Regions from separate parts of the Enterococcus durans genome, predicted to be linked through region 1. Evidence: predicted binding sites of a transcription regulator. Region 1 holds the regulator's gene; each other region holds the start of a gene.
What was found. Region 1 encodes LexA, which represses DNA repair genes until DNA is damaged. Its sites were predicted from a motif close to CNAACANNTGTTNG; they were not measured.
Positions count from the first base shown of each region.

Region 1 (10,122 bases):
TTCATCGTTACCCATTGTCCATCAATATATTCTTGCGTAGCCATATAAACAACCTGCCCACCATAACTACCTTTTACACCGAATAGATTATAATTCGGAGCACTGGATAATCCTGAAGTTCCATAAGCACTTTCCAATAATGCTTGGGCTATCATTACAGAAGCGTACAAGTCATTACTTGCAGCCACTTCTGAAGCAGACCAACCAATTTGATTGATAAACGCTTGAGGATCAGTTGTATTTTGCGGCGCTTGTTCGTCTGCACGTACATGTTGTGGTGCTGCTGTAACCATCATTGGCCCAACGAGCAATGTTGTCCCTACTAAAGGAGCAATTGCCTTCTTATTGATCACCAAAGTTCTTTTACTTTTCTGGTGTCGGGCACTGCGGGTCTTCAGCTCTTGCATTCGAATTCCTCCTCAAAAAATAAAAAACTCTAAATAAAATTTTCTATCTTTAAACAAACTTAATTAATTAAATTATACTTTTAAATTTCAGGAAACTCAAACTAATCTTAAAAAATTTACTTTTTGTAATCTTTAAGTAACATTAGCGAAATAATCCGTAACATAAATCGATCGTAAAACAGAATACCGAACACCTTCTGTTGATGCGATAAGAAACAACTTAATCTAATTTGAAGCATTTGTCAAGTTTTCTAGTATTCGGCTCCCTTGATGAACAAAGTTTTCCTGTTTTTTGCCGTCTCCAATCACGCTGTTTTCATCATTTTTTGATTCTCACACGAGCCACCCTTGCTGATCATCTACTCGCACACAAGAACTACATTGATGACTCTTTCCTTATGAACACAAAACTATCGACCGAGGATTTGTGCAGAATCTCGGTCGATAGTTTTTTCTCAGTGTTTGGACGTCAACTCATCATTCTAAAACACATTAGAAAACAGAGGATTCAAACACGGATTATTTTTGAGCCAAATATATGACAGTATTTTTTATAATTGTTCAAATGTACGAACGACATTTTCAACAGTGAAGCCAAATTCTTCAAGAATTTTATTTCCTGGAGCAGATGCACCAAAATGATCGATCGTGATCGTTGTTCCTTCTGTGCCGACATAACGTTCCCAACCAAAGGAAGCAGCAGCTTCAATTGCTACGCGTTTCTTGACATTTTTTGGCAAGACACTTTCTTTGTATTCCGCTGATTGTTTTTCAAAAAGATCAAAACTTGGCATTGAAACAACAGAAACATCTTTGCCAGCATCAGCAAGTTCTTTTTGTGCTTTTACAGCCAAATCTACTTCAGAACCAGTAGCAATCAAGATACCTTCAGGGGTTTCTCCTTTTGCTGGTGATAACACGTATGCACCTTTTTTCACCATTGTATCCGCAACTTCTTTTGTCGTTGGAAGTACAGGTAAGTTTTGGCGACTCAATACTAAGATCGTTGGTGTATCCGTTGATTCCATTGCGACTTTCCAAGCTGCACGAGTTTCATTTCCATCAGCTGGGCGAATCACGTGAACCCCTGGCATACATCTTACAGATGCCAATTGCTCGATTGGTTCGTGGGTTGGTCCATCTTCACCAACAGCAACTGAATCATGTGTCAACACATAAATTACCGGTGTATTCTGGATAGCTGCTAAACGAACGGCTGGACGCAAGTAATCAACGAATACGAAGAATGTACCACCATAGATACGTGTGCCTCCATGTAATTGGATACCATTCATCGCCGATGCCATTGCAAATTCACGTACACCAAACCAGATGTTACGTCCTTCATAGTGTTCAGGAGTGAAATCTTTGTCTGCTGCGACCATCGTATTGTTTGAACCAGATAGATCAGCAGAACCGCCCCAGAAGCTTGGTACTGCTTTAGAAAGCTCTTGGATCACTTCTTTACTTGATACACGACTTGCTTGACTGCTGCCTTCATCATAAGATGGTAATTCAGCATCCCAGTTTTCAGGCAACTTCCCAGCAAACGCATCTTCAAATTGTTGCGCTAATTCAGGGTACGCATGTTTATAGTTTTTGAACATTTCATGCCAAGCAGCTTCTGCTTTTTGGCCTTCCTCTACCATTGTTTGGTGGAAACGAGCAGCTACTTCTTCAGGAACTGTAAAGTCTGGATATTCCCAACCATAGACGCCTTTTGCCATCTTGATTCCTTCATCACCGATTGGCGCTCCGTGAACTGCTGAAGTCCCTTCTTTCGGTGATCCATACCCGATCACTGTTTTTACTTCGATCAATGTCGGTTTGTCTGTCTCTGCTTTAGCAGCTTCGATTGCTTTAGAGATTGCTTCAAGATCATTGCCATCTTTGACTAAAATATGTTGCCAGCCATATGCTTCATAGCGAGCCCCTACATTTTCCGTGAAGGCTTTTGACGTTGGGCCATCTAAAGAAATATCATTTGAATCATACAAAACAATCAATTTTCCTAGTTTCATGTGACCAGCCATTGAGCTAGCTTCTTGAGAAACGCCCTCCATCAAATCGCCGTCACCACAGATAGCGTAGGTGTGATGATCCACGATGTTGAAGTTTTCTCTGTTATATGTTGCTGCTAAGTGTGCTTCTGCCATTGCCATCCCAACAGCCATCGCAATACCTTGACCTAATGGACCAGTAGTTGCTTCGACACCGTCTGTATGGTTCACTTCAGGATGTCCTGGTGTTTTTGAATCCCATTGACGAAATTGTTTTAAATCATCAATCGAAACTTGATAACCCGCCAGATGCAATAAGCTATACAACATCGCAGAACCATGACCAGCTGATAATACGAATCGATCACGATCCGCCCAGTTTTTAGAAGTAGTCGGATTTACTTTCAGATGTTTTGTCCATAGTGCATACGCCATTGGTGCTGCCCCCATCGGTAGCCCCGGATGTCCAGAATTTGCCTTTTGAACTGCTTCAATACTTAATGTACGAATCGTGTTTACGCCTAGTTGGTCGATTTTGTCAAACAAAATAACCCCTCCTATTAATTTAGGTTTTTTTTACCTTTATTACTCACATACCATTTTATAAGATACCACTAGAAAAAGCAATGATTTTTAGTATTTTTTACTAAAAGTTGTTTTTCCGGTTGTGTAAGCCTTTTTTCTTCTGGATTTCTTTTAATTTATCTGGTGTGACATCATTTCCTTCAGGATCGACGATTTTCATTCCTTCAATATGATGTCTCATTCCCGAGCGAAAGGCATTTAAATACTCTTCTCTTAACTCTAATTGTTCTTTTTTTTCCGCTTCTGATAAGCCTTTTTCTTTCTTTATCCGAGCCAATTCGTTGATTCGCTCGATTTTTTCGGGTGATAGCATATGGAGACCTCCTTTTACTCTACTTCATATTATATAAAAAACGGAAAAAAAACAACTAGATAAACTAATATAAATACGAACATTTGTTTGAAACAAGACCTTTTATATGATATGATTTAGTTATTAATTGAAAGAAGGTGTACCTTGTGGCCCGACAAACTGAAACTAGACAAATCGAAGTCTTACGATATATCCATGAACAAGTGTCTCGAAAAGGTTACCCACCAACTGTAAGAGAGATCGGGGAAGCCGTTCAGCTTTCTTCTACCTCTACTGTACATGGCCATTTAGCAAGGCTTGAAAAAAAAGGCTTTATTCAAAGAGACCCAACAAAACCTCGTGCAATCGAATTGACAAAACAAGGATTGGCAAAAATCGGGGTTCGACCTTCCACGATTCCCGTACTTGGGGTGGTTACTGCTGGGGAGCCGATTTTAGCAGTCGAAGATGCTTCGGATTTTTTCCCTGTACCGCCTAATCTTTCTTCTGAAGAAGGCAGTTTGTTCATGTTAACGATCCGTGGCGAAAGTATGATCAATGCAGGTATTTTAGACGGAGACAACGTGATTGTCCGTAAACAAGAAACTGCACAAAACGGTGATATCGTCATTGCCATGACAGCAGAAGATGAAGCAACATGCAAACGATTCTACAAGGAAAAAGACCACTTCCGACTACAGCCAGAAAATGATTTGTTAGAACCAATCATTTTGGATCAAGTGTCCATTCTCGGTCGCGTAGTAGGTCTTTACCGCAGTCATATTTACTAGAATGCTATGAATTTTCGAAATAGATAAAAGCAATGAGCTGTGCCGTAAAAAGGTGTAGCTCATTTTTTCAACTTCCCTCTTTACAAATCGAACAAAAGTTCGTATACTATAAATACGAACTTTTGTTCGCATAAAATAATGAGGTGAGAAATCATGAAATCAATGAGACGTCTTGGCTTGGTATTAATGGTATTATTCTTAGGTATTGTTATTGGTAACTTTGGTATTCGACCAGCACTTTTAGTGTTTGTTCCGTTGTTTGCTTTGTGGTTCATGTTGTGGGATGAAAAGAAATACCGTCAGTCTGAACGACGTCGGCATCATGATGATCCCTTTTATCAAGAATCCTACTACAGTTCCAGACACTCCTAATGAACCAAGGAGCTGATTGTTTATTTTCAGAATAAAAATCTACTATTCCTCCCCCTTCTTCAAAAAGAATGGGAGTGGGACAAAAGTTGTTTTGATTTGAGAAATTGAAGAAAAAAACGAACAATACGCTTTTTGTATTGCTCGTTTTTTTTAAATTTTACGAAAAACCTGTCTTTTGGCCTTTCGTTTATTCGAGAGTCTGTTGCAAAACTGATTTTTAGTTTTATCCCACATTCTTTACCATGTATAACTGACGGATGTTTTCGTTGTCTCTTGGTTAAGCCTTACTGAATTCCATAATGTAACTCGTCTTAAAAATGGCTGTTGCAACTATCTATTTCAAGTTCACATGTTTGTCGAATCTCTTGATTACACTTTCCTATTTTATATATTCAATAGCGCTTGTAACACTTATTTTTAGGTGAAACTTCTGCAGTTTAAATCAGAAAACGACTGTCTATTTATCCCTAATTTATTGCTAGCTCCCCAATTTTCGAACTTTTTCTATTCACTGATCTTCTAGCATTGCTTTTTTCTATTCCTGTTGCTATAGCCTTTAATATACTTCTCTTCTCTTCTTCTCTTTTCACATTTGGTGTATTTTTATCTTTTTCCTTTTCTGCTTCCATTTTCTCATGAGGATCAGCACTATTTTTTATATTCTCTTGTTCTTGTGTTCGATTCAAGTGAGGACTTAAGTGATATTGATCTAAATTAAAAAGAGAAGACAAGGCGTAATTTTTAAATATCGTTGCTAGTTGGTCTGCTAATGGTTGCTCATCAAGATTTCTTGTTACCCTTTTTTTAAAGTCAAAACTTCTTTGCTCGGCAAGGTCTCTGATGATAACTGCTATCATTTCAGCATCTTCCATGTGAAAATTCACTCGTAACATATCATCGAAAATCAAAGCTCTCTCAACTGCCTGTGGCGATAAATTCGGCAAATTTTGCTGTTCTGCTAATCGATCGACAAAATTATGAAAGGCCGGAGATTTTACTATTTGAGGAAAGTTTTTATGATAATCATCTAACAGCTCCTTACCACTTATTTCATAACCTTTCCGTGGACTCGGGGCTAGCGCTATATCACCCGTACGTGCACCAAGATGTGTCGATTCATGTAGAATTACTTTGAATAGATCCCTTCTTCTCTCAATAACTGGATCAGGTGGCAAATGAAAAGTATCGGCCAGAAAGACCATTCTAGCTTGTGGATCAGTTGGTATCACGAATGCATAAACTCCCACTTTTTTTACTAATTGTGTTTCGTATCTCCCTGTATTTTGATTCAAAACCAAATCAGTAGATGCAATCCAAATATTTTCAAAGCCTGTATCTATTGTTGCTTGAAGGATTCGTTCCCCTCTTTCTGCTATTGATAGCAATCTTTGATTAATCTCTTTTAGTATCTGATTTTTATCTATTGCATGTTCTATTGTGAACATTTGTGCCAAATATTGCCCTTCTTTGGTAGCTGAAATATCTGGGACACTCGCCAATTGTTGGCATCGATCTTTTAGATATGAAAATGCGCGTCTTCCCTTATCAACTCCCTTTTTAAGATCTACTTGAAAATCTTTGAGAAAATCAGGTGAGTTCCTTGTATCGACTCCCTTGATTACTTGAAAATCGAGCTTAGGCCGGTTAGGAAGTGAAGTGAAGTGGGGATTCAGATCATTCTTCATCATGCTTGTCTTTAGATAAATCTCGTTTTCCAAAGAGGAGGCCAGAACCTCATTAGGTCTATTTGGAATAAAATTAGTCAATTTCTGAGGTTGTACCGTTAGATCCATTGGAACCGACAATCGTTGTATCATTATTTGACTTAGAGGCATTTGATTTGATGGAGGCAGTACAGATGCTTGTCTTACGGCATTCCACATATCTGATCTATCTGGACCAATAGGAAGTTTGTCTATCTCCTGTATAAAACTGAAGCGCGTACTCAAATCGAATTGTGGCAGGGCTACTTGTTGTGATCCTCCTGGTTGCGGTCCTACTGGTTGTGATCCTCCTGGTTGTGATCCTCCAGTTCTGTGATAATTTGCCTCAAATTTATCATACTCCAACTTAAGTTCAGCTTCCCAGATTTTTCTCTCCAAGACTGTTTCAACACGAAATTGATTGAATTCTGGGTGGAATCTTAGAATCATCATGGGGCTATTCGCATTTTTTTTCACCAAATGGTAACGTCTTGCTCTCTCATCCAATAAGATGAGCGGTACATAATGATTTTTTATCTTAATATACGTTCTTCCCGAAGCATCTCGCACTAATCCTCTCTCATTAGGTGCCGAAAACAGGATTGGCTTTGAATGAGTTTCGAAATTTCTGAGTTTTTTTCCAATTTTGTTCCCCACTTTTTTTCCTAAAAAAGGCGAAGTCACTGCTTCAAAATACCACTCGGCACCGTTGAAGTTTACAGGATACAGGATTCCCTCAAACTCTACATCGTAACGTACACTGTGCCCTGCAATCACCGTTTCTTTGACTGGAACCCATTGATTGTTTAATTGAATCAAGCGTTCATCTGGTTTATGAGGATAGTCGGATACCGTCCTGACGTTCCCTTCACCATACGCTTGAGGGTTTGCATTTATTCTGTCATACACATTCAGATCATCATTTATTTTGACTGCTACTTGATTAATCAATTTTTTCTGATCTTCTGAAAATTTTACTGGACCTTTATAAACTTCTAACTGTTTATTTTTCAATAGGTAATATTGACCGAATTTATCTCCATTTGAATTTATCACCTGTACATATAGACGTTTATCTATGAGTTTCACTGGTACCTCTGGGCCGCCTTTTGGCAATCGGGCTTTCACAATGGATCCCGAAGCAACTGAGGTTTCTTTTGTTAGTTTTTCTAACGACGTAACCAGATTCTTTATTTCCGTGCTTTGGACTCTAAATTTCAAGTGCGTTAATTTGGGCAGCAATTTGCTTATATCATATATAGTTTCAATACCTGGATCGATGTATCGAATCAGTTCAATCCCCAAACTTAATAATTCAGCACGGGTAGGGAGAAAATATTTGCTATTTCGTAAGACACCTTTTATCCCTCCTTTTAGAAGTTCTCTTAACACACCTGTTCCAAATTTTGCAGTCATTGCAATCGTCTGTCCTACTATTGGAAGCCATAAAAGAACATCCATCACACAGGCTGGAACCGCCTTTTCTGCATCTTTTTCGATGATTCCTGTCACACAGTCATAAAAAGGAATAAGACCCAAAAGGATGTCAATCCCTTTTTCTCTCCTTGTTTTTTCATCTCCACTTTTATACATTCGGTCATAGAATTTATCATAGTGCAGCGTGCCTAAGCCTCTGGCAAATATCTCTTGAGCACTAAGAGATTGACTATGCAAAGAGCTAAATAGCTGACTGTCTTTATTCACACTAAATTCTAATCGATCACGCGTATAGACGTACTTCTCCGCAAAAAACTCATGTTTATTGTACAATTCTGGATCCTTGTCTACTCGATAGACAGCATACCCTAAGTCCTTTCCCAACTTTTTCAATCCATACACTCGTTCTTCCTTACCACGTTTCGCCATGAACAAATCGGTGTCTTTTAATGATAAATTTTTCCACATAGGAAATCCTCGACTAGTAGCAGTTTCTTTTCGAAGTTCTGCAGATGCTTCATAAATCTGTGTCTTTTGCGAAAAAAGAAATTCGGACTCAGTTGAATTCATAGCATGCAGTGCTATTTCAATCATCTTCTTATCCAGTCGCGCATAAGTATCTGCCACATTTTTTGTCAACTCTTTATATTTTTCTTCCAAAACAGGGAGCGGCCTCTTCAATGTTGGACAAGGATTTTCTCCACTTAGATAGTAGTCGATCTCCTCTTCGCGTGTTTTTTGGTGAAACGGTGGAGTGCCCAATGGATGGAGAATTACATCGCCCACGAGTGGTGCATCGGCATCATAGCACGCTTGAATCACTTCTTCTGCTAAAGCTTTTTTACTACGCCAATTAAGCGCTGCTTTTTGATAGGATTGTAACAAAGTATTTACTGCTTTTTGTTCTTCAACTACTCTGAAATAACCTCTTTTCCAGTATCCAAAGAAAGTACTCAGGGCCACTTCTTTATAATTTCCTTTAGTGAAAGCTTCACGTAATGCTTCTGGTTCTAGTTGTGCTGTTGCAAGCAATGCGGGCAGTAAAATTGCCTGTAACTCAACAAAACGTAGTTCTTTTTTTTCAACTACGCTATCCATGAAAGCTACACCTAGACTTTTCTTTTGTGAATCATTAATTCCTTTAGGATTCCCTACAAACTCTAATAGTTTTCCCCCTATCATCTGTGGAAATAGTCCAGAACGAGAAATCAAATCCTGTTTTTCTAGCTGATTAATGTCAACAGATAGTGATGTTTGAATTAAATTTTTCCATAGCATAACAAAATTATGTTGCTGTTCGATTACCTGATTCTTAAACTCATCTACAGGGATTCTACGGTTGAAGTCAGATAAAGCGCCGTAAAGATCACTTTCAAGTTGAGAGACAGTAAACATGGATGGATCTGGTGCTTCCATAATTTTCTTAGCTAAGTATTCTTCGAATGATCCTCCGAGTATATTCTCAAATACCCACTTCCTCACCATCATTTCGGCAACTTTATCTGATATTTCCTCGCCTTTTCCTCCATAAAAATTCAATTCTTTTGTTATTACTTTGACGAATGCTTGAAGATTTTCTTTGTGAAAAACATTTTTATTATCCTCTGGCATGAGCCATTTCCCTGCGGCAATTAATACTGTTTCTTTTATTGCTCTGCCAGGTGGCAACAAACTCTCTTGACGCAAAAAAGCTTCCACTTTTCCCAGCAATTTTGGGCTTTGCCATACAGAAGTAACACCACTAGGTATGAACTCGTCTTTTGTTCTAAGTTCCTGTAATTCGGTCTCTTCTTTAGTTGTATCAGCTAGCCATTCACCTACAATGTCATTTGCTAGTTCTTCTGAGATTTCTTCTCCTTCCTCCTTTTCAAGGAGCACATTGGCTAATTGCTTGATTTTAAAAGCATACAATGCTTCTGGGCTAGTTTCCTTAATTCCAAGAGAATTCGATGGTTCTGAGTTGGTTACATCTAGCTCAACAGAATGCACTAGCTCCGAATTTACTGTCCCAAAAAACAGCCACTGTGTGACCGCTTGAATAAGACTTTTAGGATCAAAATACACGTAAGGCATTCCATTTTTAGCTAACAAAGAAGAAATTTCTATACGCTGATTCTCTTTTTGTTTTTCATCAAGTTCAGGTAGTTTTTTATTTAGTTGTGGGACTTCAATGTCATTTTCCCGAATAAAATCCGCGATTTTTTTCTCAAGATTCTCTGTTTCAGTTGCTTTATCTTTCGTGGATTCGCCATCTTTTTCCTTTTCAACTTCTCTAAAGCTGTACCCTACTTGTGCATTGTTATCTTCCCATTGCAATAAATAGAGCCGTGCCATAGTGGGAGACATATTTTCAGTTGTCCCCCCATATACTTTACAAATTAACTCAGCAACTTGATGTTGTCTTTCTATAATCGTTCCATAATTTTTTCCCGCAAAGATCCATTCTTGCACCTTTTGAACTAATTCTCTTGACGATGTAAGATCCTTTGAAAATTTTTGACTAGCAAGAAAGTGCCAAACTTCTTCATTTACCTC
Region 1 is NZ_CP022930.1:2,338,638-2,348,759, reverse strand. Features, by position in the region: gene CJZ72_RS11175 (glucosaminidase domain-containing protein) at 1-407, opposite strand, end outside; gene tkt (transketolase) at 959-2,953, opposite strand; gene CJZ72_RS11165 (DUF896 family protein) at 3,054-3,305, opposite strand; gene lexA (transcriptional repressor LexA) at 3,452-4,075, shown strand; gene CJZ72_RS11155 (hypothetical protein) at 4,229-4,447, shown strand; gene CJZ72_RS11145 (QWxxN domain) at 4,915-10,122, opposite strand, start outside.

Region 2 (10,122 bases), 390 kb from region 1:
AACGTCATTAAAGCTATTGGGATTTAACCAGCGTGCGTTTTTCGTTTCACTTAGTACATTTTCTGATTGTGCGGGTATACGACCATAGAAAAGAAGCACATGCCATTTCAAATGGCTGAAAAGATGGGTTACTTCTCCCAAATGACGCTTTTGCCAAATCAGCTCATCAGAAAAAGCAAAGGGTAGTATATGCCCTTCTTCTTCCGCCACCAGCGACTCCGCAAATAAGTCAGGCTCATATGATTGCGCCCACTCTTCTTTTAAAAGATGGTATGTTTCTTTTGTCACTTCCAGCATCGGAAATGTCCACATTTTTGCTAGTAATTTTTGTGTATGCCTTTCTTCAAAATAATAGGCACCCGCTTCATTCTGGATAGCTGCACAAATATAATAAATGTCTTTTGGTTTTTCCTTTTTTGTTTTTACTGGATACTGCTGTTGCTTTCCTTCCTGTTCTGCCAGACAAAAAGCCTGGATAGGACATTCCTCACAAAGTGGTGAGGTGGGTGTACAAATAGCTGATCCTAGATCCATCAATGCTTGATTGAACTCACCTGGATGATTCTCATCAATAATACTTCGCATCGCTTCATCAAAGGTTTTTCTACTCGATGCTTTTGCAATATCTTCTTCAATACAAAATAGCCGACTGACTACCCTCATGACATTTCCATCGATTGCTGGCTCAGGCAAACCAAAAGCTATACTCGAAATTGCACCAGTCGTGTATGGACCGATCCCCTTCAATTTACTTATTTCTTCTGGCGTGCGAGGCATTTCCCCGCCATATTCAGCCATGATTTGTTTTGCCGCAGTTTGGATGTTTCGGACTCTCGAATAGTAGCCAAGTCCTTCCCAAGCTTTAAGCAGTTTTTCTTCTGGAGCATTTGCTAGCGATTCGATTGTGGGAAACCACTCCATGAAACGATAGAAATAATCAATCACTGTATCGACACGCGTTTGTTGAAGCATGATTTCAGAAATCCAAATTCGGTAAGGGTCTTGGTTGTAACGCCAAGGAAGGTTACGCTTTTCTTTTTCGTACCATTCGATAAAAATCCTTTGGAATTCTTTTTTCTGCTCACTTGTCCATTTTTCCCATTCTTTATTCACATTCTTCTTCCTTTTCCGTAATAAAACGTTGGATCATCTCTAGATCAAATCCTTTTTGATATAAACTTTGTTTGATTTTCATTTTTCTTTTTTTCGATTCAAATCGTAAATTTTTACGCCACAATTTTTCTCCCTGTGTTACTAAAAGGTCATATTCTTGCTCCTGATCTACTTCTTGCGGCAGATTTGCTATTGCTTGTTGGATGGCTTCTTGTGTAAATCCCTTTGTTAAAAGATTTTGTTGGATCTTTCTTATAAGTTCCTTGTGGCTTTTCCCGTGATTTTTATGATACAGTTTTTCCGCTACTTGCATAGCAATCGTTTGTTGATCTGTATCAGGATATTGAAACAACGCCTGTTCGATTATCTCTGGCTTCAAACCCTTTTGTTGTAATTGTTGTGCTAATTTCTTGGGCCCTTTATCACTTAACCTGACATTGGTTCGTACAAAACTTTCTCCATAAACCAAGTCATTGATCAAATCCAATTCTTTTAACCGTTCAACGATTTTATTGCGGTCTTCAAGATTGATTTCTTTGTCTTTTAAATACGTTCTGATTTCTTTTTCAGAACGCAGTTGATAACTCAAATAATTGAGGGCTTGCTGAAAGCCAAAATCAAAGCCGCTACTCTTTCTTATCTCTTGTAGCGTTTCGTCAGTCAACTCTTGGCCCTTCAATAAGCGATAGCGAACTAAAATATCTTCCGATACTCGCAACGCATCTCCTTCAGATAAATCAACTTGATAAAAAGGACCCTTGCCCTTGCTGATTCTAGTAACAGTTATCATCGACTCTCTCCCTTCGAACATATATTCCTATGATACCATAGAAAATCCCCATCTTTTCTTTTTATATGTTAGAATAAAGCCACACTATTAGAAAAAAGGAAGATACTTATGACAGAAACTATTGTCAAAAATGGCCAGACCATCCCTTTGAAAATCAAGCGTTTAGGCATCAACGGTGAAGGTATCGGTTACTTTAAACGATTGATCATCTTTGTTCCTTACGCCCTTCCCAAAGAAGAAGTACTTGTGAAAATCACAAAGGCTACACCTCGTTATGCAGAAGGACAGCTTGTTAAAATCAAAAAAGAAAGTAAGGATCGGGTAGTTGCTCCATGTCCAGTCTATTATGAATGCGGTGGCTGTCAGTTACAGCATTTAGCGTACCATGCGCAACTCGACTTCAAAAAAGACTTACTTTTGCAATCTCTTGAAAAATTTAAACCAGAAGGATACCGTTCCTATCAACTGCGCCCTACGATCGGAATGTCTGATCCTTGGCACTATCGTAACAAGGCCCAATTTCAGCTAAGAAAAAATAAAAAAACACAAAAAATAGAAGCAGGACTGTACCAAGCAAATTCGCACGAACTTGTGCCATTGACTGATTGCTTAGTCCAAGAACCAAGAACACAAAAGGTAATGAATACGGTAGTGACCCTTTTGAATAAATATGATCTTCCTATTTATGATGAAAGAAGCAATAGCGGCATCTTCCGAACGATCATGGTCCGAGTCGGAATCAAAACAGGCGAGTTACAAGTGGTCTTTATTACTCGAAGTCGGAAATTCCCTCAAAAAAATGCACTCATTCGTGAGATCAATCAAAGATTACCAGAAGTTGTTTCGATCATGCAAAATGTACAACCAAATAAAACTTCCCTAGTGATGGGTGATGAAACCCTTCATTTATGGGGGAAAGAGGCAATTGAAGAGCATATCAACGAAGTGACATTCGATCTTTCTCCTCGTGCTTTCTTTCAATTGAACCCACAGCAAACAGAAATTCTCTATGGCGAAGGAATCAAAGCATTAGCTATCCAACCAAACGAAACGATCGTTGATGCCTATTGTGGAGTAGGAACGATCGGGTTAAGTGTAGCAAAACAGGCGAAAGAGATCCGTGGAATGGATACAGTTCCTCAAGCTATCGCTGATGCCAGAAAAAACGCGGAACGTTTGGGCTATCAGAATACACGCTATGAAGTAGGAACAGCCGAAGAATTATTACCAAAATGGCTAAAAGAAGGATTTAAGCCAGATGGAATCATCGTTGATCCGCCAAGAACTGGACTTGATCCTCAATTGATCCAAGCAATCTTAGCCTATCCGCCAACTAAACTTGTCTATATTTCCTGCAACGTCTCAACACTGGCACGTGACCTTGTTGAATTAAGCAAAAAATTTCAGGTCGAGTATCTACAATCTGTTGATATGTTCCCTCAAACTGCCCGTTGTGAAGTTGTTGTAAAGCTAACAAAAAAATAGACTTAATCGAAAAAGATCGAGATAGAAGTGTTTAACTCCGAGAAATAAGAAGAAATTAACGAAAATTGTTTTTCAAATTTTTGTGAATTTCGGCTTATTTTCGAAGGAGTTGCTTCTGCTCCCGCCGTTTATTCAAGAGTCTGTAACAAAACTGATTTTTAGATTTGTACCACGTTCGTTTATTTTTTGCTGACAGTCTTCAATGCACGAAATAAGGTTTGGAACTGTCCTTTGAATGACATGACTTGTTCAAAGATATCCTCTCCATCATTCAACATTTTCACAGTGACCCAACCTAATGATTCTGTAATTGCACTAGCAACAGTCGCATTGATAGCAGCTCCTGTAACTGTTCCAACAGCTGGCACAAATTTCACGAGATTTCCCACCGCACTTCTGCCTAGGCTAACCACCACTAATTCTTTTGACAAACTTTTTCCAAGACTTTCAGACCATGGCTGGCCGAATAGCTTATGCAAACGAGCCATCATTGTCAACTGAACCGGAACCAATAAAAAAGCATCTGAAAATGGGATAGGAGAACATCCAATGATCGCTGCTGTCAATGAAGCAGCATGAATGATACGATGGCTTTTTTTTCGAGTGATTGGATCTACCCCTTTTAAAAAATCTTCGAACACATGGTCAAATTTCACTTGATTTTTCTCCAGAATCGTTTCGGCCACTTTTTTTGATTTTTCGTACGTATTCAAAATAACCTTTGATGTCTTTTGTGGGATTTTTTTAAGTACTTCAGAGAAAAAAGAGTCAAATTCTTCTTGGTCTAATTCCTCTGAAAGTAATGGATCAACTTCCTGTTCTTTACTCTTTTCTTTACTAACTGTTGCTTTTTTCTTTAACAATCTCATCGATCGATTCCTCCTTATTACTGAAAACATTCTTCTTTATGGATTGAAGAGAAGAACACTCATTCTCTGTATATGCCAAAGACGACCAAAACAAAAAGGCCAATTAGCTATTTTGATACATCCAAAGCTTCAACATACACACATAGTGATTTCCTATTTGTTGCTTTAAGCGAGACATTTTCCTGATGTCCGTGTAGTTCCATGATACAATAACCTGTTACTGAACCAAAATCATTGACTCACAAAAAAAGCGAGAGAAAAGTACACTCACTTTTCCCTCACTCTATAGGATTGAATAAACTATTAGAACAGTAGAAACTCCTTGAAAAATAAATGAAGACTCGCAAAAATTTGAAGTTGCGTGCATTCTGACCTATTCATTTAGGAGTAGCACTTCTATCCAACCTAATTGATATTTACTTATTATTGGATATTTACATCAATTGCTTGATAAAAAGCATTGGTGGTATCACTGATGTTCCACACAGCTAAAATCACATGGTAGCCTTTGCGATCTTGCGGAACAGTGATTGTTTGATTGACGATTTTAGGTGGTACAGTTGCTTTATCATCAATTTGCGCAATCAATTCAAAATCACTGATTTTCAATGGTGCATTAGGATTCCAACCTGTTTTTGTCATATAGTAATCCCATGTGCTTGTTCGATGTTGCGCAGTTAGGTTCCATGAAATAGTCAAATTACCAGGATTGATCACACTTTTATGCCATCTTGTTGCCGTTTGCTCATCCAATGGTTCAAACCCAGTGACTCCAGCACTTGCTAATTTTCCATCAATAAATGTATTCTTAGGTGCTTCGATACTTTGTGGCTCCCACTGTGCGCGTCCAACATTTTGATTCAAATTACCCGCTGCTGCCGTACCAAAATAAGCACGGCTTCCAGGGGAAGTGACATATCCATGTGCAAATCCAGAAGTACCGAATCCAAACAACCCTAACATGACTACACCGACAAACAATAAGACATTAAGCTTCTTCATGAATGAACCTCCTATTAGTTGATAGGTTCATTGTAATCGCTTTCTTTATCAATGACAAACATTATGCTTTTATGATTTTTAACTGATTTTTTCCCATAAAGCTGGTACGATATCTGGTGTCCAGCCAGCAATTGATGTATGTGCTTGTAAGCAGCGATAACTAGATCCACCATAAGTTACGATACTTCCAATACTGTAGGCTTGATTAGTTGTCCAAGTATTTCCTTGGCTATCTTCATCCAATGTTTTAACAGTGATTGCTTGACTGAAATCAGATGATCCAGATTGGTTGATTGCTTTGACTTGATAAGTGTAAGTTGTACCAGCATCTAAATTAGTATCTTCAAATTCATTCGTTTCACTGACACCTATACGAATGCCGTCACGATAAATAGCATAGTGCATCACTTGTTCATTCGGTGTATTTTTCACCCATGTTAACGTTAATTTATTCTGTAAAATATTTTTAGCTGTCAATTGAAGTGGCACAGAAGGTACTGGTAGCTGGCCTTCCGTTTCATCATTAGTTTTAAGCGACAAAATAGCAGAACGTTCTGACTTATTACCCGCTGTGTCTACTGCTTCTACCGTATAAGAATACGTCGTAGCTGGTTTTAATCCCTTATGAAGGAAATTCGGTACCTTACTTGTTCCCACCAAACGATTTTCTTCGTAAATATTATAATGAGATACTTGAACATTGTCTGTGGATGCAGTCCATGACAATGAGATCGAATCAGAGGAAGCCACTCCATGTAAATCAGTTGGTGTAGATGGTTTTTCAAAATCTTCTGGTGATGGAGTATCTTTGCCAAATTGTTGAGCGACCGTTAAAAATTCATATTGATTTTTGACTTTACCTTGCCCACCATCCACCATTGCATCTCGGTTCATTGACCAGTAAGAAACCATACCGATTTTCTTTTCTTTTGCATGTTGGATAACCTTATTGAGCATTGCTGTTGTAAAATACGGATGTGCTTCACTTTCAAATCCAATCGAAGGCGTTGTGCCTAGTCTTGCATATGCTTGTTCATCTGTTAACGTCGTGTTGGTGAAACGCTTGTAATAATCCTTCAATTGAACCATCGTATTGTCTACTGCATCTAAAGAACCTTGTGCGTAGTCAGGAACGACACTGCCATAACACATCGTCATCAAATTAACTGTAGTTAGCTCTACTCCTGCCTCTAAATAGGCTTGTAGTACAGACAATCCTGTCGAAATCAGCCCAGTATCCATAACTGGTAAAGTCAATGTCACTTCTACACCCGTTTTTTCTTGGACTTGCCTGATCGCTTTTGCATTTGCTAAATTTTCTTGATAGCCCATTGCTGCCGCTTCCACATCGAAATCGACTCGAGTAAGGCCATAGCCTTGGATGATTTCGGTGTATGAATTAGCTAAAATAGAAATATCTTGTGTCGTTTCCCAAAAAGCACCAGAATTCAATCCACCAAAAGAAATCGCCACATCACCACCGATTCCTCTCAATTCACGAATTGATTTTTTGATTCCTTCATATTGCCATTGATCATTGTCACTCTCGCTTAGTCCACTAAAGCCACCCCAAGCCCAGTCAATTCTGTCATTTTTAACTCCTTTTGCTTGCATGAATCCTAAATTAAAAAATTTTTGCTCAGTCTTCTTTGCAACTGCTGCAAGATCTAACGCACCGTTGCTTGAAAGATCTTCTTTTGAGCTATAGGCAGTCATGTCCACAAAAGGAGCGACCACTTGATCTCCCCACTGAATACCTTGACCAACCCCAAAATCTGCTTGTTGTTTACTACTTTGTTCTGTTGCCAATGTTTCCTCTGCATCTAACAATAACGGTGCAATCAGCAAACTACAAAGCGCCGCTCCTACAAATAATCTTTTAAACTTTTTCTCCATTTCCCCACCCCTATCATATTTTTGTTATTAAAAACATTTATGTAACCGATTACATATAAATTATAACATTTAGAAAATAACAAACAAAACAATATTAACGTTATTTAATTTATTAAAGTCAAATTCTAAATTTAACATGTTTGTTGCTAAAAATCAGTTTAAAACTAAGAAAGAGTAGTACAAATGAGGCTGGGACAGAAGTGTTTAACTCCGAGAAATAAGAAGAAATTAACGGAAATTGCTTTTCAAATTTTTGTGAATTTCGGCTTATTTCCGAAGGCGTTGCTTCTGCTCCCGCCGTTTATTCGTTTTTAAAGAATGAGACAAAAGTGTTTCTTACTTTTGTCCTACACTCATTCTAAATAGGACTAAATGGCTGATTTTCAAAACGTCAAATACTTCTGTCTAGCCATCAACTAAAATAATAGCTAACCGAATGATTACTTTTACCTTTTGGATCCTCAGAGTAAATTTGAGTATGTCTGAAATGTTCATGGTAAACTTAAATCATAGAAGGGAGATAATAAAATGGTTATATTAAAAGATTTTCGTTTTTGGTTATGTACAGTGGGAATCGTTATCCTAGGATTTATATCAGGGCTACTTAGTGGCAATCCTGGAAGTTACTATTATTCATTAGACTTGCCTCCGTTCGCGCCACCAAGTTGGATCTTCGGGCCGATGTGGACAGTACTCTATATCTTAACGGGTATGGCACTATATTTTTTAACACAAATGGATGAGAGAAAATTAAAGCGTAAGCTTCTTACACTATTCGTTATCCAATTTATCTGTAACTTTCTTTGGTCTGCTTTATTCTTTAATTTGCAAAGTAATTTTATTGCCGCTGTCGATATTACTATCCTAGTCATTGTCTTAACGATCTTACTCTATCATTTATGGCTACATTTTCGTTTGGTGATGTGGTTACTTGTTCCGTACTATTTATGGGTGCTATTTGCTACCTTGTTGAATTATTCTATCTACTTTTTGAATTGATAGCCTTCATTTTTTGCATAAAAAGAAACACTCGCGGGAGTTGAACAAACGCGAGTGCTTCTTTTTTTAATAGCCATTTTGGTCGTAATTTTGATCGTAGTTCTGATCATAGTTTTGATCGTAATTCTGACCATTATCTTGGTACCCATTTTGGGTCGTATCATTATTGTATTGATTGTTATACTGACTCGTGTCTTGAGAATAGTAGCTTGAACTGCTGTTAGTAGTTCCAGCATCCGTGTTTTCTCCATCCGAACCATCTGAGTCGTCATAGAACATGTAAGACGCGTTATCATTCTTTAAGTTTGGCAATGTATCACTTGTCTTGATCTCTAATTGTTTTTTCAATTCATTTTGGATAGCTAACAGATCATTTTGACCTAGTATCTGATAATAAATATTATCGATCATTGCATCTTTTCCTTGCAATTGATCTTGTTTGATCGTTTCAAAAGCAGAGGTGTAATTTGTAGCTACATCCAACATGTCATCCCAGTCTAAATCGGTAGTGACATTTTTTTCAACAGCTTTTAATATTTTACGATAATTGCTTACGCCGTCTAAACTTAGCACTTTGTTCACGATCTTGGTAACTACTTCACGTTGTCGTGCTTGTCGGCCAACATCCCCTTTAGGATCTTCATGACGCATCCGAGAATACGCTAATCCTTTTTCTCCATCTAATGTTTGCTTACCAACCGGTACATGTATCCCATCTAGAGTGAAGTCGATTTTGTTGTTTACTTCAATTCCCCCAACCGCATTGATCAAATCTTCCATACCATCTAGATTGATCGTTACGTAATGATCGATGGGAATATCTAATAATTGCTCGATTGAATTCATTGCCATATCAACGCCACCAAACGCATAGGCATGATTTAACTTATCCACGGTGCCGTAACCAACGATATTCGTATAAATATCGCGATCTAAACTGATGATCGTTGATTTTTTTTGTTGTGGGTTGACGGTAACCACCATCATCGTATCCGAACGACCTTGTTCTGTCCGACCAAGTCCACCCGTATCTAGCCCTAAAAGTAGCACAGAAAAAGGTTCCTTATCATCGATATTGACTTTATTATCACGCTTAGTTGATACTCGACTTGATTTTTTAGATATTTGATCTACTGTTTTACTTGCTTCTCCCATGAACTTGATTCCATAAGCTGAGATCCCGCCAATCAGAATAACAAGAACGCCTAAAAAAGCTAAAATAACTTTTTGCCACCGCTTCATAATACACCTCTGTCTCACATTTTCGTTAAAATATTTTCTCACATAACTAATAATTCAGCAATTCACTTAGTTAATCATAATAAAACTTTAAATAATAATTACAAGGATAACTGATTTATATGTATTTTTTCAAAATTCTTAAACTATCATACCATAGCATTTGTTTAGAGAAAAGTAGCAATTCTAGTCTTTCAAAGCGCTTTTACATATTTCGGTTAAAATAGATAGATTATATTTATACTTTTTTTCAGTCAAAAAAAAGAAACGTTGTCTTTAACCTGGACATTGTCTCTTCTTTTTTAACCTATTAAACACTGACTTCACTCTTCAAATTCCGTTTATTTGCGATCTTCCGGATATATTTATCGATTTGTTGAAAATCACTTCCAGTAACAGATCCTTTTGCAAAGAGTAAACTATCTTCATTTAGTAATGTTTCAATTCGCTGACTCATCTTAGATAAACTAGCAAACCATTGAAAATTTTCGTATTGTTGATGCTCTGCACTGAAAATTTCCTTGAACTGTTCACCATAGCCAAAAATATAATCTGCTGTAGATTGTTCCATCTGTCCTTTTAAGGATTCATGGACTTCTTTAGACGCCTCCCCTAAATCTGCAATTTGACCAAGGATCAATAATTTCGTTCCTTGGTAAAAAGGGCTGATTTCATTGAAATAAGCAATTACATTTTTCATTGCCGGTAAAGATGCATTATGTGTATCAT
Region 2 is NZ_CP022930.1:1,945,497-1,955,618, reverse strand. Features, by position in the region: gene mutY (A/G-specific adenine glycosylase) at 1-1,113, opposite strand, end outside; gene recX (recombination regulator RecX) at 1,106-1,903, opposite strand; gene rlmD (23S rRNA (uracil(1939)-C(5))-methyltransferase RlmD) at 2,012-3,388, shown strand; gene CJZ72_RS09275 (YcjF family protein) at 3,568-4,257, opposite strand; gene CJZ72_RS09270 (lytic polysaccharide monooxygenase) at 4,681-5,259, opposite strand; gene CJZ72_RS09265 (fibronectin type III domain-containing protein) at 5,338-7,155, opposite strand; gene CJZ72_RS09260 (TspO/MBR family protein) at 7,684-8,154, shown strand; gene CJZ72_RS09255 (LCP family glycopolymer transferase) at 8,221-9,396, opposite strand; gene CJZ72_RS09250 (Mur ligase family protein) at 9,704-10,122, opposite strand, start outside.
Region 2: a site for LexA is predicted at 1,918-1,931, ahead of recX (recombination regulator RecX). Genes of this name have one in related genera too.

Region 3 (10,122 bases), 1.3 Mb from region 1:
TGATTTTCGTTGTCCCTTTTGCTTGTAACGCTGCAAAAAGAATGGCCGATTTTACTTGTGCACTCGCAATCGGCATCTGGTACTCAATTCCATGTAATGCATGACCAGATACTCTTAGTGGCGGAAACTCGGCATGTTCGATTCCCTGTAATTCAGCTCCCATCTCTCGAAGTGGTTTCATCACACGTTCCATAGGACGGCGATTTAACGAAGCGTCGCCAGCGATTTCAGAAGTAAAGTCGCTTCCTGCCAAGATGCCTAAGACAAGACGCATCGTTGTCCCTGAATTTCCTGCATCTAATCGAGTAGCAGGGGCTGTCAATCCGCTAAATCCTTTGCCATCAATATAGATCTTTTCATTTTTTTCTGTGATGGTGACGCCCAATTGTCTGAATACAGCAATCGTGCTCAAGCAATCCTCTGCTTTTAAGAAATTGTTCACGATTGTTTGCCCCTGACTAATCGCACCAAACATGATACTGCGGTGAGAAATCGATTTGTCAGCAGGAATGGTTAATTCCCCATTGATGCCATGTTTTGTGGTCAATAACTTCATTCACTCAACTCCTTACCCGACAATGAAAATTTTCTGCTTCTATCAACGCTTTTCCTTTTAGCAAGTCGGCTTGATTTTTAAATGACAATTCTAATACGCCAAAAACATCTTCCCTTGTTTCCTGGATCTTTAAATTGATGATCGAAATGCTTGCATGACTCAAAGAAGTAGTGACTTTTGCGACTGCCCCAGCGATATCGGGGATATCGACGTACAGATCATAAAAGGCAGGGATTGCTCCTTGTTTTTTCTGTGGTAGATGATCCCTGGTCTGTTTTGCTTGTGTAAAAAAATCATAAACAGCTTGCTGATTATTAGCTGCTAATTCATTTTTCAGATTTCCCATAGATATTTGCCAGTTTTCCAGCAATTTCAATAAAATCTCTTGATTCGTGATCAAAATATCTGTCCACATCTTAGGATCAGAAGAGGCAATCCGAGTAATATCTTTAAAACCGCCAGCTGCAAGTTGCGAAGCACGTGGGTATTTTTGACTTAGCGTTTCACATGCCTGCACTAAGCCAGCTGCAACGATATGTGGCAGATGACTCAATACGCCAACGATTTCATCATGGCTAGAAGCATCCAAGTCGACAAACTTCGCTCTCGTTGGCTGCAGAAGCTCTTTTAATTCGTCAATACGATCACTCTCAAGGTCATTCGTAAAGATATAATATGCTTCTTCAAACAAATTAGGGTTGCCCGCTCGAACACCGGACTTATGCGACCCCGCCATTGGATGGCCACCAATAAATGTAAATGGTAAGTCTTTTGCTAATTCCATTACTTTTGCTTTCGTGCTTCCTGTATCACTCACTAACACCGAATTTTTAAGAGGAAGATTTGCCAATATTTTCAGATATTCCAGACTGACTTGAACAGGTACAGCCAGCAAGATGATATCCATCTCACTTGCTATTTCAATCCCAGAAACGACCTGATCCACTAGTTGGACTTCTTTGGCTATTTCCCTTGTTTCCTCTGAATAATCCCAGCCGTAAAGAGTGACATTGGGCCCTTTGATTGCCCGGCACAATGATGCACCGATCAATCCTAACCCTATTACCAATACTTTTTTCATGGTTGCCTCCATTAAAATTCTTGGATCATTTGTCGGTGGTCATTAACTGCCTTTTTCAGCTCAGTTAGATTATCTGCCGGAAAATGGTCGAGAATTTCCATAGCTAAAGTTGTAGCAATCACGTGTTCTGCAACCACGGATGCTGCTGGGACAGCTGTGCTATCCGAACGTTCAACGCTTGCTTTATAAGGTTCTTTTGTATCAATATCCACACTCATCAATGGTTTGTACAAAGTCGGGATAGGCTTCATGACTCCTCGAACAATGATCTGCTCTCCGTTAGTCATCCCACCTTCAAAGCCACCTAAGTGATTGCTTGCTCTTTGATAGCCGTTTGTTTGATTCCACGTGATTTCATCCATCACTTTTGATCCTGGACGAAAAGCCGACTCGAAACCGATCCCAAACTCTACCCCTTTAAATGCATTGATACTTAACATCGCTTGTGCTAATTTCCCATCTAGTTTTTTATCCCATTGGACATAGCTGCCTAACCCAGCTGGTACGTTCTCCACTCGAACTTCTACAATACCACCTAAAGTGTCTCCAGCTTTCTTGGTTTCATCAATCAGTGTTTTGACTTGGTCCTCAATGGTCAAATCAACCATGTTGACTTCTGATATCGCTGTTTTTTCTTTGATTTCAGCGACCGAAAGTGTCATCGGTACTTCTGCCTTGATCCCGCCCAAAACAGCAACATGACTCGCAATCTCGATATCCAGTGCGGCTAAAAGCTGCTTCGACAAAGCCCCAATAGCGACACGCATCGTTGTCTCTCTGGCAGAAGAACGTTCCAATACATTTCTAAGATCACGATGTTGGTATTTCATACCACCAACTAGATCTGCATGCCCTGGACGTGGTTTTGCCACACGACGTAATTGTTCATCTTTTTCAGAAACCGGTTCTACAGACATCACTGTTTGCCAATTTTTCCAATCGCGATTCTCAACGATCATCGTGATTGGAGAACCCAATGTTTTGCCATGACGGATACCTGACGTAAGTTGTACTTGATCTTTCTCGATCTTCATTCGCCCGCCTCGGCCGTATCCTCCTTGACGTCTTGCAAGTTCCTGATTGATTTGGTCGACTGATATCGCCAGACCAGCTGGCACACCTTCGATAATCGCAGTTAGTTGTGGTCCATGAGACTCTCCTGCAGTTAAGTAACGCATCTAATCACCTTCTTTTAAATAGTCGTTCATCTCTTTGATTGGTATCGTCTGCACCTTCGCTTGACCGATCTTCTCTAATAAAATGATTTTCAAATTTTGTCCACGTGCTTTTTTATCATGTGTGATTGCTTGGAACAATTCATCTTCTTGCCAAGGTGTATAAGCAGTCGGTAAATGATATTTTTGATTCATTGCAATGATTTGTGCGGTGATTCCTTCTGGCATTTCTCGTCTTGCTTCTGCTTTCCGACTGATTTGGACCATCCCGATTGCTACCGCTTCTCCATGGCTGATTTTCCCATATCCCGCGGTATTCTCGATGGCATGACCAATCGTATGTCCAAAGTTTAGTAGCAAACGACTGCCATTATCATATTGATCTTCTTCAACTACTTTTTTCTTTACACGTAAAGCTTTTTCAATAACCGCTTCACTATGTGCCACTAGATCAGCGATACCTGTATAAGCAGCTAAATCATCCCATAAACTTTTGTCACTGATTGCTCCGCACTTGATGATTTCTGCAATGCCTTCTTGGATTCGTTTTTCAGGAAGTGTCTGCAATGTTTCTGGATCAATCAGCACCCCATCTGGCTGCGCAAATGTCCCGATCATATTCTTCGCTTTTGGTCCATTCACTGCTGTTTTTCCACCGATACTGGAGTCAACTTGTGCCAACAAAGAAGTCGGTATTTGGACAAAGGCGATCCCCCGCATATAAGTAGATGCGACGAAGCCAGCTAGATCGCCGACTACGCCTCCCCCTAATGCAATGATCCCATCACTTCTAGTGAATTGTTCTTCCGCTAGAAAATCATAAAGCACAGCTGCCATTTCAAGGGATTTACTTTTTTCACCAGCTGGTACCACATAGTGGACTACTTCATAGGTTGCTTCCAATTGTTTTTGAATCTGTTCTCCATAAATCGGGAATACATTTGTATCGCTGATGATAGCAATTTTTTTATTTCCCCATAAACCACCGATCCATTCGGAGATTTGTTCGAGAGAATTTCGCTTAATGACAATCTCATAGCTTTTTTCTGGTAAGACAACTTCTAACATTTTCCGCTCCTCTTTTCTATAAAGCGTTGATCTCTTTCATTGCTTCCACTAAAATATCTACTTCCTTCATCATCTTCAAGTAGTTCTTTTCATTCAATGATTGTTGTCCATCTGACCAAGCATGAAGAGGATCTGGATGGATCTCTACGATCATTCCATCAGCACCACTTGCTACACCAGCTCTAGCCATTGGAGAAACAAGATCCCAAACCCCTGTACCGTGACTTGGATCAACAATGATCGGGAAGTGGCTTAATTTTTTGATGATTGGGACAGCGCTCAAGTCAAAGGTATTTCGCGTCGCACGCTCGTAAGTACGGATACCACGTTCAATGAAGATGACGTTGAAATTATTTTGGACAGCAATGTATTCTGCTGCATTTAACCACTCTTCAATTGTACCTGAAATTCCTCGTTTCAAGCCAATTGGTTTACCTGTTTTACCAACAGCCTCTAACAAACGGAAGTTTTGCATGTTGCGGGCACCAATCTGAATGATGTCTGCGTATTCGCAAACAACGTCGATATGTGCTTCATCCATTACTTCGGTGATGACTTTCATACCGTAATGATCCGCTGCTTTACGCATCATCTTCAATCCTTCTACACCCAATCCTTGGAAAGCGTAAGGTGAAGTTCTTGGTTTGTATGCACCACCACGTAAAATTTTTGCACCACCAGCTTTTGCCATGCGTGCCGTTTCCATGATTTGTTCTTCTCCTTCAACGGAACAAGGTCCAGCCATTGTTACAAAACTACCGTCACCGATTTTGACCCCGTCCACATCAACGATCGTATCTTGTGGATGAAATTCACGTGAAGTTAATTTATACGTGTTTGAGATAGGTACTGCTCGTTCCACGATGTCGTATCTTTCAAAAGGAACATCATGGATAACTTTTGGATCGCCTAAAAGTCCTAGAACAAAGCGATCTTTTCCATGATTGATTTGGACATCTAGCCCTTCTTCTTTAATACGTGAAATAACGGGTAGTAACTCATTTTCTTTGATACCTGGTTTAATAATCAAAATCATAAAATAACATCCTCTGCTCTTTATTTTTTTAGTTTACAATTGCTTCATGGCTTTTTTATTCAATAGAATCGATAGATATTCAGTTTGCTTCTCTTTGCTCCTCCTTTATGTATTAAAAAAGCCCACCGTAGAAAATCTACAGTGGGCCATGAATAAATCAAAGAAAAAAGCCACTATAGATTTTTCATCTATGCGGCGAGCAAGTCATCTCAAACATCCTTAGCCATCATAGATACAAACAAGCGCTGATGTTTGTACCCATAACCTCATGAATACAAACCTATCTAAAATAGCTAAAGTAATAATTATTCAGTTGTGTACATAGGGTCATTTTCATAAAAAACCGCTCCAAACTGATTTAAGATTGAACTTAGTATAGATTTGTTTCTGAAAGATGTCAATATCTTTTTCATGATTTTCTTTTTTATTTTTCAATCTAGAGAATATACGAACAAATCCAACTGCAAACCTTCGTATATTTTGATCCTTTTCACTATTTGTTTATAGTTACTTTTCTAACCTTTTATCTTGTTTTCTACCTCCCGCCCAAAAAGCAAAACATACAGTACATTCAGTAATAATAAATGCCGCTACCGACCAATGATAAAAAATCGTCAATCCGAGAATAATAATAATAGCAACGGCTAACATCGCATCTTTCGTTCCAATATTCAGCATATACATTTGTTTTCCCCCATTTCTTTAATAACCAACTCTATTCTCATTCTGTAAAACAAGTCGAAAAAGGAAATTAAATCTCTTTATCCAGTTCACTGGTCTCTTTTTCAAATCATTCATACTTGAGGCATTCAGCATCCCTGTCGAATCGTTTTCGCATCGGCAATATCTAAGGCAAAAGTAAAAATAACTTTTCATTTAACACTTTTCCATGAAATGATCATTTTTCTTCTATTTATTACCGCTAGTATAGCGCTTTTCATTTCTATCAGCAATCATAAACAAAACATTTCTTTAAAAGAATGACTGTTTTTAGACCTAAGTTATGTGATTTTTCCATTGACACAAAATACGAACATGTGTTCTAATTACTAATGAGAGGTGACTGTTATGTTTAAAAATCAAAACCCTAAATTTGATTATACAAAAGAACCTTCCAGGGATATCCTTTGCATTGATTGCAAATCTTTCTACGCTTCTGTTGAATGTGTAGAGCGTAACTTAGATCCTTTAACGGCCAAACTTGTTGTTATGTCTTATCCGTCTGATTGCTTGGAAGAGCGAGGAAGCGGATTGATTTTAGCCTCTAGTCCGGCTGCAAAAAAAGCCTATGGTATCACAAATATCAGCAGAGCAAGAGATCTGCCTTTCCCCTATCCGCGTGATTTATATATTGCACCGCCGAGAATGGCCTATTACATGAAAAAAAATCAACAAATCAATGCCATCTACAAAACTTATGCAGATGAATTGAACCATCACGTCTACTCCGTTGATGAAAGTTTTCTTGATGTCACGAATAGTCTGAAACTTTTTAAAGTAAAAAATGCTTGGGATCTAGCAAAAATCATCTGTGAGGATGTTTATCAGCAAACTGGTATCTACACGACTGTCGGTATCGGTGATAATCCATTGCTCGCAAAGTTAGCTCTAGATAACGGAGCCAAAGATAACCCAGAGCGAATCGCTGAATGGCGCTACGAAGATGTGGCAAATAAGGTTTGGCACATCCCATCACTGACCGAATTTTGGGGGATCGGTCACCGAACAGCTAAACGCCTCAACCGTATGGGTATCACTTCGATCTACGATTTGGCACATGCCGACTATTATCGGCTAAAAGAAAATATGGGAGTCATCGGTACGCAACTGTTTGCACATGCTTGGGGAATCGATCGAAGTTTTTTAGGAGAAAAATATGTGCCTAAATCGAAAAGTATCGGCAACAGTCAAATTTTAAATCGTGACTACACGCGTCAAGAAGAAATCGAGATCGTCATCAAAGAAATGGCGGATCAAGTAGGTACACGATTGCGTCGCGAACATGTAAAAGCGCAAGTCGTCAGTCTCTGGGTAGGATTTTCTTTGGGGTATAAAGATAGCCAAGGCAAGACAGGATTTCATCAACAAACCACCATCGAAGCGACAAATTCAAGTCAACGATTAGCGGCTGTCTTGTTGAACCTCTTTCACAAACATTATCGCCGGCAAGACATTCGAAGTATTGGCGTGAATTGCTCCCATTTGGCCCACACAGACAGCTTACAATTAAATTTATTTGATGAGCCTGAAGTGCAAGTCGCAAATGCAAAAATCGATTTTGTTGTAGATAAGATCCGGCAGAAATATGGATTCAGATCGATCGTCCATGCCCATAGCTTGTTAGAAGGTGGTCGAGCAATTGCACGAAGCTCTCTTGTAGGTGGGCATGCGGGTGGATTAGCCGGTATAGAAGGTGAAGGTCATGCGTCGAACGAAAAAGGAATTTCTCGATTACAATGAATACCGCGACCGCCCTTTTGGATTGAAATGGGGCACAGCATTTGCAATGGATGAACTGATGAGTGGTATCAAAAAAAACGAAGCATGGGCTATCAAAGAAATCCAGCCGCTAACTCCGATGTCTCGTGAGGAAATCGATGCCGTACTATTAGAATCTTTTCTTTACCATAAAAAAATCACCCTTCAACGAAACACAAAAGACGAATTTGGCAGATACCTAGAAAATATTGAAGGAATATTTACTGGTGAAGCTTACGATTATTACTTAGTTCTTGAAGATACGAAGATCTACTGGTCAGATATTCGTCATATTGAGAAAAAAGAGGAGGAAAAATGGTTCACGGTCGCTTTTTCTGACGATGCATCCATACAACCATCCTTACACTCAAAACAGAACATCCAAGAATTGGAACAGATCAAAGATGAATTTTATCAACAATTCCCTGAAGAGGAGTGAATTTTTTATTTATCCCTTCATTGCTTATCATTATCCATTTCCTCCCATTTTTTAGAAAGAAGTGATTCTATTGAAAACTGCTGATAAACATTTCGAAACTATTGTCATTACTACTTTTATAGCCAAGCAACTCATCATTGTCCACTGTAAAAATGGACAAACATATCATGGGTTTGTCCAACCTAATCTCACAGAAAAAGGCTTCATGTTAGAGGAACAGTTTATTTCTTGGATAGATGTCCTAGAGATCCAGTTGACGGATCAATATTTTCAATTTTGGGAAGATATTTTACATTTGGAAAACGAACATAGCTGAATCGAGTAATGAGTAAAAAAAATAGGAAAATGAACTTTTTCTATCAACCAAATGCATTAAAAGAGTTGTGGGAACAAGAGTAATGACCTTCAATAAATTTATATTATCCCTGTATATCAAATCACTAAACAAACGCAAATAGAAACACCAGAGTTATTAGTAATACATGCTGAATTCGTGTTTCTACTGGGATTTTCTGTACTGCTAGTTTATTAATATTACTTTTCTAATTCAGCCACTTAATTACTTCTATTACTATGAAAAAGCATGGCGTCATCTGCCTAGTGTGGAGGTTCAAAGCAGATAGCATTGTATAAAAAATCCTGCTACTTCGCCAGTAGTCGACACGACTCTCTTTTATAGAAAACTATGAACATGGGAAAAATCTAAAAAACATCTCTGCTACAGACTCTCGAGTAAACGGTGGGAGCAGAAGCAACTCCTTCGGAAATAAGCCGAAATTCACAAAAATTTGAAAAGCAATTTTCGTTCATTTCTTCTTATTTCTCCGAGTTAAACACTTCTGTCCTAGCCTCTCTCAAATAAACGGCGTCCCACGGTTAGGTTTTTCGGAAAGTTCAAAAAAAAAACGAGCAATACAAAAAGCGTATTGTTCGTTTTTTCTTCAATTTCTCAAGCCGAGACGACATTTGTCTCGATTGTATCATTCATATATTATCGAATATTCCCAATTCTTTTTCACGAATTGATCCGTCGTTCCTTCAATTCTTTTTTTATTTGTGGATATAGTTTGTCTAAATCGTAAAAAAACATTGTCAGGATCGATAAGCCAATTAGAAGCAAAGGCAGATAGCCATACATGATTTTAATGGCAAATAGCGCTTGTTCACTTTGTTGCGTTACTCCTGCTTGGTAGTTTCCCCAAGCCAATAAAAATCCTGCAAGAGCGCCAGCAATTGCTTGTGCTACTTTTCCCAAAAAGCCGTTGATTGCTGACAGTGAACCTGAAACATTAATTCCTGTTTTCCATTCTCCATAATCCACTGGATCAGCTTGCATTGAAAAATAGATGCTTTCTTTCATACCGTAGCCAATTGCTGAAATTACCGCACCAGCTAAAATAAGCAGCTGCTCTTGTTTAGCCAGAAGAATAAAAACAAGTCCCACAGCTTGAATGAGCGAAGAAAGAATATATAGGTTTCGTTTTCCTAAACGCTTGGCTAAAGTCGGCACTAAAAAATTAGCAAGCATTGGAACAACTGACATGATGGTAGCTACGGAAACCGATAAGGCTTGGCTTCCTATTACTACTGTATAATAATAGACCAACGCGCTTGTTTGGATAAAATAGCCAGTCCACATAAATAGGATATTCACAGCAAAAATGAGCCACGGACGGTTCATTTTTAGTGAAGAAAGAACCTTTTTTAAAGAAATATTTTCTTGTTTTGTCGGGATCTCTCTCACGTTGAAAAAAGTGAATAAGAAAACGAGACAGCTAATGAAACCAAAAATGATCATCAGTATTCTAAAGCCTTTCGCCTGGTTCCCTTCACCAAACGCAGCAACAAATCGTAATGCAGTGGCACTGACAACTGTGGCACCTAGAAAAGCAAAGAATTTCCTCGTTGTTGATAATGCTGTTCGTTCATCTGTATCTGCCGTCAAGCTAGGCAAAATGGATGCCATTGGGACATTGACGATCGTATAGGAAAGTGATAAGCCAAAATACGTAACGTAGGCATAGATCAACTTACCATTAGCAGAAAAATCTGGCACGCTAAAACAAAGATACGCAAACAAAGCAAACGGGATCGCCCCAAAAAGAAAGTAAGGTCGTGATTTTCCCCAACGTGTATGGGTGTGATCAATCAAATAACCTACGAGTAAATCAGTTATCCCATCGAAAAAACGAGTTAATAAAAACATCAGGCTCACCGCAGCGGCGTTCAAAGCCATAATATCTGTATAAAAGAATAGTAGATACAAAGAAATCATTTGCCAGATCAAAT
Region 3 is NZ_CP022930.1:633,415-643,536, forward strand. Features, by position in the region: gene aroA (3-phosphoshikimate 1-carboxyvinyltransferase) at 1-556, opposite strand, end outside; gene CJZ72_RS03100 (prephenate dehydrogenase) at 561-1,637, opposite strand; gene aroC (chorismate synthase) at 1,649-2,815, opposite strand; gene aroB (3-dehydroquinate synthase) at 2,816-3,880, opposite strand; gene aroF (3-deoxy-7-phosphoheptulonate synthase) at 3,897-4,916, opposite strand; gene CJZ72_RS14470 (hypothetical protein) at 5,424-5,600, opposite strand; gene CJZ72_RS03125 (Y-family DNA polymerase) at 5,985-7,376, shown strand; gene CJZ72_RS03130 (hypothetical protein) at 7,339-7,833, shown strand; gene CJZ72_RS03135 (hypothetical protein) at 7,895-8,149, shown strand; gene CJZ72_RS03140 (MFS transporter) at 8,849-10,122, opposite strand, start outside.
Region 3: a site for LexA is predicted at 5,947-5,960, ahead of CJZ72_RS03125 (Y-family DNA polymerase). Genes of this name have one in related genera too.